Regions from separate parts of the Thermoleptolyngbya sichuanensis A183 genome, predicted to be linked through region 1. Evidence: riboswitches for the same ligand, from Rfam matches in the RefSeq annotation. Region 1 holds a riboswitch; the other holds the start of a gene.
The links. Region 1 has a riboswitch for cobalamin ahead of HPC62_RS06030 (HupE/UreJ family protein). Riboswitches for the same ligand answer to the same signal wherever they lie in the genome.

Region 1 (4,209 bases):
ACGGTTGCCCAAACAGCGTGGCGTAGGGGCTAGAAAGCACCTGTTGACAGCCGCTGGTGGGGCAGGCTGCCTCTCCACCAAACAGCCGAGTCGCGGTGAGATAGGCAGTGTTTAGCGCACCCAGTAGGGCGATCGCTCCAATAACCTTGCGAGACTGGCGATGCAGCCAGGGGGTTTGACGACGGCGGCTCATGGCACCTACTTCTGTCAACTCAGCAATAGATTTCATCAGGATACAGCCCGTCGGCTCATCCCAACTTCCCTATTGTGGCTCAAAGCCGAAAAAAGTGGGTTGGCGGGGGTCATCGCTCCACAACATTGACAGAGGACGATACTAAGACGGAACTAAGACGGATCGGAGGATGCGAGTTTTCAGAGTGAGCAGGCTAAATTGGCAAATTAGGTGAATCATTAGCCAATGAGCAAATAAATTGGCGGAAAATAGCAGGCGAGATGGATCAATGCCTTAGCCAGTCCCGAAAATTCAGACCCGAAAATTCAGGATAAATGCGAGCAAAAAGTTTGAGCAAAAAGTGTAAGCAAAAAGTGTAAGCAAAATAATGTGAGCGAAAAATGTGAGCAACGTAGACGCAGCCCAGGATTCACCGTCAGTGGGCATTGTGATTTTGGGGCTGGGGCGGTGGGGAATGCATCTGCTGCGAAATTTTTTGGCGCTGCCGGGGGTGCGCGTGGTGGCGATCGCCGATCCCAGCACCACCCGCCTGCAAACTGCGGTGAACCAGCTTGGGCTAGCACATCGCACGCCCGCTGTTCTTGCCCTTACAGATTGGGCAGCCGCGCTCGATCTGGATGGGGTAGATGCCGTGGCGATCGCCACACCCGCCAGCACCCATGCAGCACTCCTGCGAACCGCGCTGAATTGGGGGCTACACGGATTTGTAGAAAAGCCCCTGGCGCTCTGCGCTGCCGAGGGGCGAGAACTGTGCCAACTGGCGGCAGCGCAAGGACGGCGGTTGGTGGTAGATCACACCTACTTGTTTCACCCAGCCGTGCAAGCGGGGCGATCGCTCGTTCAGCGAGGGCTACTTGGGCAGGTGCGCTATGGCAGCAGCAGCCGGACGCACCTCGGCCCAGTGCGCTCCGATGTCGATGCGCTATGGGATCTGGCAATTCACGACATTGCCATTTTTAACCACTGGCTGGAAGAGCGACCCGTGCAGGGGCAAGCCTGGGGAACGGTTTGGTTGCAGCCTGCGCTAACCCCACAGCTTGGGGCAATCGCCCAGGAAACAAACCAGGCAAAAACGGCAGTGCAATCGGGAGGATCGGGAGGATCGGGAGTATCTGATCTAGTCTGGGCGCGATTGTTTTATCCCAGCGGATTTCAGGCGACGCTGCAGGTATGCTGGCTCAATCCCGACCGACAGCGGCGGCTGAGCATGGTGGGCGATCGCGCCTCGCTAATTTTTGACGAAATGGCGACCGATTCGCTGGTGCTGCAAACTGGAGCGCTGATGCAGCAAGACAGACAATTCTTGCCCACGACCCAAGAGCGACGGGCGATCGCCGTTTCCCGCGAAGAGCCACTGCGCCGCGCCTGCGAACATTTTGTGGACTGTGTGCGGGGCGATCGCCCCTCCAGCCTGTCGTCGGGCGAAGTTGGCACGGAGCTAATCACCATCCTCGAAGCGTTGTCTCGGTCAATGGCACAGCAGGGGGCGATCGTCCCGGTTGCAGACTGAATTTTAGATTTTGGATTGATGATTTTGGATTGATGATTTTGGAGTGTCTCAAAGCGTTTGGCTCCTTGAACATTCGTGACTCTGCGTGTTTGCTCCTGCAAACGGTGCTATGATTTCAGTCGCTCATCGGCTCTCAAAGGGGAACAGCCTTTGGAGATTGGCGATCGCGCCGATTGGGGAAAGTGCAGTGCAAGTCTGCCGCTGTCCCGCAACTGTGAAGTTGGGCAAGACACCCCGCCCGACCAGTCAGGATGCCCGCCGATGCGCCATTTTGCCAATTTAGACTCTGCGAGGTACAGACATGAAGGCAAGCATCACCAGAACCCGGAAATTCCCGAAATCGCCCAGAGCGCGCGATCGGCGAACCGTCCTGGCCAGCAAACCTGGCGCGGGCTGGCGCAGCGGCGCACTGCTCTTGCTAGCAGGAATGGCGCTCTGTGCTGAACCAGCCCTAGCGCACCACGCCTTGGGAGGCGAAACGCCCAAAACCTTTTTGGAAGGGTTTTTGTCTGGCTTGGCCCATCCCGTCATTGGGCTAGATCACTTTGCGTTTGTGGTGGCGATTGGGCTACTGGCGGCAAAGCAAGGCTGGGGACTGCTGTTTCCTATCAGCTTCTTGCTAGCAGCGCTGGGCGGCACGACCCTACACCTGAATTCAGTGGATTTGCCCGCCGTTGAAATTGCCATTGCGCTGTCGGTGTTCCTGATCGGGCTGGGGCTGGGGCTGCAAAAGACACTACCTCTGGGTGGGGCGATCGCCTTTGGAGTTTTGGCAGGTGTATTCCACGGCTATGCCTACGGCGAGTCAATCATTGGTGCAACGCCGTCGCCCCTATCCGCCTATCTGCTGGGTTTCACGCTGATCCAGGCGGCGATCGCCTTGGGAGCAGGATGGCTGGGCGATCGCTTGCTGCGCCGCACATCCGAACGGGCTAGAGCGCTGACCCTGCCTGGACTGGCGATCGCAGGCGTGGGGCTGGTGTTTTTGTTGCAGGCTATTTAAGCCAAGCGGGGGATAGAGAGCAAGCAGGGGATCGAGAGATAAAGTTACTGATCCCTTTCCTATCCCCCCACCCGCTGCCACATCGTCTACCATGAGAGAGAGCTTCACCCTTCTTTACCTATGGAATGGCGAGAACTGGGCGGAAATTGGCTGGTGGTGCCAGAAAGCCCGACAGCGATGATTCATTTTTTGGGCGGGGCGTTTGTGGCGGCGGCTCCGCAGGTCACCTATCGCTCGCTACTAGAGCATCTAGCAGAGCAGGGCTATGCCGTTGTTGCCACGCCCTTTGTCAACACGTTTGACCATGAGGCGATCGCCCGCCAGGTGTTGCGATCGTTCCTCCGGGCTGAGGAATATTTGCTGGAGCGTGTGTTTCGTCGCAGCTACGTGCCGCTCTATGGTTTGGGCCACAGCATGGGCTGCAAGCTGCATCTGCTGATCGGCAGCCGCTCGTCGCAAGAGCGAGCAGGCAACGTTTTTCTGTCGTTTAACAATTATCCAGCGCGGCGATCGATTCCGTTTCTGGATCAAATGTCGCAGTTTTCGACCCAGTTTTCTTCCCAGATTCCGCCCCAGTTTGCGCCGCTGCTGAATGTAGAATTTACGCCATCGCCGACAGAAACCTACACGCTGATCGAGCGGCAGTATCAGGTGCGGCGCAATCTGCTGATTCGCTTTGCAATGGATGATATCGACCAGACGCGATCGCTCTCGGACGTTCTCACTCGCCGTTTTCCAGGCATGACCACGCTGCATACGCTGGGCGGCAACCACCTAACACCAATGGGTCAAGATTTGAAATGGCAGCCCGGTGCAACCTTTACGCCGCTGGATGCCCTCGGACAGTTTATGCAGCAGGGGCTAAACCGAGATTTCATTCAGCTCAAGCGCACCATCACGCGATGGCTTAATCCGGTTGCCGCCTTCAATTTGCCTAAATAGCCCGTACCGCCAGATCAAGCAAAGTCAGGGCAAAATCAGGACAGCTTGCTAAAACAGGTGTAGCAATCTTTGTCCGGTGATTGCGTCTTCCGGCACAACCGGAAGCCGACGCTCTGGTACAAACGCTATGCTGAGGTCGTCACGGAGTCGGCGTGGGATTCAGAAGGAGAAAGCAATGGGTCGGTTGATAAGTCGGTTGATGAAACAATCCACAAGACAACTGCTGCTGGGGAGCTTGCTGCTGGGCGGATTGGCGGGGCTGGTCGGATGCAACGATGCCCAGCCGCCTTCGTCCTATCCTAGCGCGTCGCCAACGGCTGGCCCAGGCTCGCCTGCGCCTTCTGCTCCCGCGCCCAGCCCCACGGCTTCTGCCCCAGCGCCAACCGATCCGTCGCTGTTTGTGATTTCAGCCGAGGGTATCGGCCCGGCGAAGCTGGGCATAACGCTGGGAGAACTCAAGCAAGCGCTGCCCAATGCCACGTTTGAAGTTCAGTCGCCTTTTATCGTCGATTTCGATGCGATCGCCGTGTCCCAGAATGGCAAGCCACTGTTTTATGTGCT
Region 2 (4,209 bases), 1.9 Mb from region 1:
CCACAAACCCAATGCGGCGGATGTTTTCGTCCCGGTCTTCCTTGCTAAAGCCTAGCCCCTTGGTGAGATGCTGGCGCACGATGTCGCCGTCCAGCACCTCTACCGCCAAGCCGCGATCGCGCAGTTCCTTTTCCACCGCCATGCGAATCGTCGTCTTGCCTGCGCCGCTCAGCCCGGTAAACCAAACTGTGACCCCTCGCTGCTGCATTGCTTTTTGCTCCTCACGATAGAACTAGCACAAGAACCAGCACGCTCTTGGGGGCACCGACGGGCGCAAACCAAGAACGCTCTGGAAAACCAGAAATAAAACTGCCCCCTAGTCTACTTGATCACGTTCTCCACTTGGGTTGGATTTGTATCACTCTCTCCCGGAAAAAACGCTGGCTTTGCAGGCAGCCGCGTCCCACAGTTTTTGCAAAACAAGGCATCCGAGTCATGCACCGACAGGTCGCAATTTGAGCATTGCACAGCGACACGAGTGCCCGTTTTAACCAACTGCTTGATCAAATCGCCCAACTGCCAGGGAATAAACAAAATTCCGGTCAATAGCATCAAAATGGTGAGCGATCGCCCACCATCGGTAATTGGCACCACATCCCCCAAGCCTGCCGTTGAAATGGTCGAAATCGAGAAATAAATCGCGTCAAAAAACGTGCTGAATTGCTCCGGGTTGACCGGATGTTCGACCTGATAGATCAGCCCAGAATAGACAAACACGATAGAAAACAGCGTGAACAAAATGCGGGCAACAATGGCGCTGTCTTCCGTCGTGACATAGCCAAACACCGTCCGCCCTTCAAAAAATCGCGCCAGCCGCAAAATCCGAAACCAGCGGAAAATGCGGATAAACCGAATATCCACTGCGCCCAAGAAAAATGGCAAAATCGCCATCAAATCAATCAGCCCAAAGAGGCTGAACACAAACTTGAGTCGATCTTCCGCACACCACAGCCGCAGCAAATATTCCAGCGAAAACAGCAGCAGCAGCACCAAATCCAGCGCCCCCAAAACCGTCCGCCACTCCTCCGACAGCGGATAGGTCTGCGCGACAAAAATCGCCACCGACAGCAGCACCAGCCCGGTAATCAGCAGGTTGAGCGCCTTTCCGGTAGGCGTGTCGATATCTTCGAGGTAAAAGGCGATGCGCTTGCGAAAAGACATTGGGAAAACGCAATTGAAAACGCATTGAAAAAAACGCAATTGAAAACGCAATCCGGGGAAGGACGCGATTCCGCGATCCTCTTATTATCCCCTCATTCCCAATCTGGGACACATCCCAATCCCCCTCTCCCCCATTCCACGACTCCCCGCCTGGGGTAAGATGGCTAGGCACATGTGAACAGCCGCAGGGTGGGAAAGTCCGGTGAGAGTCCGGCGCTGTGCCGCAACTGTGATGGGAGCTGGAGCATGTTTCGTTGGGTAAACATCAAATCATCCAAATCATCCAAAGCTCCCCAGCCAGAACGCCAGCCTGCTGCTTTTTCACTCTAGCTCTCGCGTCGCACGGGAACGGAGTTTTGATTTTTATGACCCTTTCTATTGACCCTGTTTCTTCAAAGTCCAATTTCCCCATTGCTGCAAACTCTGAGTCGCTAGCGCAGCCGCTGATGTATCCTCTGGAGTCAGAGCAGGGGGCGATCGCCCTCGGAAATTCGCCCCAGATCGATCTTCCCCCGCTACCGATGCAGCGTCCGGTGCTGCTGGTGGGCCACGGCAGCCGCGATGCCGATGGTCGCCAGGGCTTGCTAGATTTTGCAGCGGCGTATCAGGCGTTGGATCTCTCGCGTCCGGTCGTGCCCTGCTTTTTGGAACTGACGGAGCCATCGATTCAGCAGGGCGTAGACGAGTGCGTTGCCAAGGGCTATACCGACCTTTCGGTGCTGCCTGTGCTGCTGTTTGCGGCGCGACACAACAAGTTCGACGTGACCAATGAACTGGATCGCGCCAGCCAGCGCCATCCCCAAGTCACGTTTCACTATGGGCGGCATTTTGGCATTACGCCAGGAATTCTGGATCTATGGCGATCGCGCCTCGCAGATCTCGACCAGCCGCAGTGGAACCCCCAGGGCATTGCGCGGGAAGACACAGTGCTGCTGTTTGTGGGGCGCGGAGCTAGCGATCCCGATGCCAACGGCGACGTATACAAAATGGCGCGAATTCTCTGGGAAGGCAGCGGCTATCACACCGTCGAAACCTGCTTTATCGGCATTACCCACCCCCGGCTAGAAGAGGGTTTCCGCCGCGCCCGTCTGTATCAGCCCAGGCGGATTATCGTGCTGCCCTACTTTTTGTTTACGGGCGTGCTGGTCAAGAAAATTGCCACAATTACTGCTCAACAGCAGGCCCAGTTTCCCGATGTTTCGATGGTCTGCCTGCCAGAAATGGGGCTGCACAGGACGCTGTTTTCTGTATTGCGCGATCGCGAAATCGAAACGCAGCTTGGGCAGGTGCAGATGAATTGCGAAATGTGCAAGTTTCGTCTGGCGGCTGTCGGCAATGGCGCAGCCCACGGGCATGACCACGCGCACGCACACGGGCACAATCATGGACATGCACACGCACACGGGCACAATCACGAGCACGCACGCGGGCACGATCATGGACACACGCATGAACATGCCCAAAATCATGCTCAAAATCATGCTCAAGATCATGCACATAGACCCAGCCATCCGCAGGATCACACGCATGACCACACGCATAATCCTACGCACGACCATGAACCCAGCCACGCCCACGGGCATCCCCACAGTCATACGCATGGGCATCATCATCATGGCGAAATGATCGATCCCTATGCGGAACCGAGCCAGTATCATGAAAAAATCTGGCAAGTTCCCTGAACGAGGGTGAAGCAATGGCAGAACTAGATGGAACAGAGGAGAAGGTGTTTCAGGTGGGCGATCGGGTGCGGGCGATCGCCCTGCCAACCTACCTCAAAACCGCAGAACCCATGCCCATGCTGCGTCCACCCGACCTGATTAAGGTTGGAGAAGAAGGTATTGTGCTAGATCGCCGTCCCGGTGGCTATTGGGGCGTGCGGTTTGGGCGCGGCGCGTTTTTGCTAGAAAGTCAGTATCTCGAAAAGGTTGTGGAATCAGGAAGTCTGTAACGATACCTGTGGCTTTCCAAAATAAGCAGACCTTACGCACTTGCGATAAGTTTTCTGGATTTTGAACGATTTCTCGCGAGCGCCGCCCACGAGAAATCGTCTAACTGCGTAAGTCCTTTAGTTTGGACTAATGGTGAAGAGGAAGGCAGTCAATGAGAAGCACCGACTGCCGTAAGGTCAATGAAGTACAACCAACATTGACCCCATGATTTTCAACGAACTTCAGCAATTTCGCCAAACGTTGTATGCCAGCTTGGGAAACGCCAGAGATGCCCTGTTTGATCTGATGGATGCCGTGTTAGTGAGTGCGTGCATCGTGTCGTTTGTGAGGCTATCGCAGAGTCCTGTCTTTCGTCGCCAGTGGTCGAGCACCTATGAAGCGTTGCGCGATAGCCGCCTACCCCGATCAAAGGTGCTGAAGCTGTTGGTGCAGCAGATACCGACTCAGCAGCAACCGTTGTTGGCAGGTGATGCGAGTCGGTGGAACCGTCCTGCTGCCAGGCGTTTGAAAGACCGCACCTTATCAGGCAGAACAGGACATGCCCCGATAGCCGGACAAAACTACAGTACCTTAGCCTGGATTGCTGAAGACAGGGGCAGTTGGGCATTACCATTGCGGCATGAGCGCATCACCAGCTTTGAAACACCCGCCAGTAAAGCGGCATTCCAACTCAAACAAGTGACTCGGCAGTTAGCGGTGCGTCCGTTGGCGATCTACGACCGAGGGTACGGCAATGCCAGTTTTGTCAACCAAACGGCAGGGATTGAGGCAGACTTGCTGCTGCGGGTTACATCCAATCGATGTGTCTATGGCGCGCCCCCAGCGTATCGAGGGCGAGGCGCACCTGCCAAGCATGGACATAAGATGAAACTCAATGACCCTGACACTTGGAGTGTCCCGGTCGAAACCGTTGAAGTCGATGATCCCAACTGGGGACGAGTGCGGGTCAGTCGTTGGAGTGCATACCATTTCCGCAAATCCCCCAAACGGGCAATGGAAGTGTTGCGCGTGGAGGTGCTGGAGACACAGAGCAGCACGCGACGCTTGGCTCCTTTGTGGTTAGTTTGGCTGGGTGAGCAGATGCCTCCGTTAGAAA

Region 2: another riboswitch for cobalamin. It lies ahead of HPC62_RS13690 (sirohydrochlorin chelatase); the one in region 1 lies ahead of HPC62_RS06030 (HupE/UreJ family protein).

Annotation. Positions count from the first base shown of each region.
Region 1 is NZ_CP053661.1:1,403,743-1,407,951, reverse strand. Features, by position in the region: gene HPC62_RS06040 (vitamin K epoxide reductase family protein) at 1-193, opposite strand, end outside; gene HPC62_RS06035 (Gfo/Idh/MocA family protein) at 576-1,703, shown strand; cobalamin riboswitch at 1,814-1,980, shown strand; gene HPC62_RS06030 (HupE/UreJ family protein) at 2,005-2,706, shown strand; gene HPC62_RS06025 (DUF1350 family protein) at 2,827-3,648, shown strand; gene HPC62_RS23030 (hypothetical protein) at 3,824-4,209, shown strand, end outside.
Region 2 is NZ_CP053661.1:3,280,246-3,284,454, reverse strand. Features, by position in the region: gene cysC (adenylyl-sulfate kinase) at 1-208, opposite strand, end outside; gene HPC62_RS13695 (ion transporter) at 322-1,161, opposite strand; cobalamin riboswitch at 1,311-1,489, shown strand; gene HPC62_RS13690 (sirohydrochlorin chelatase) at 1,608-2,843, shown strand; gene sipA (regulatory protein SipA) at 2,858-3,112, shown strand; gene HPC62_RS13680 (NF041680 family putative transposase) at 3,318-4,209, shown strand, end outside.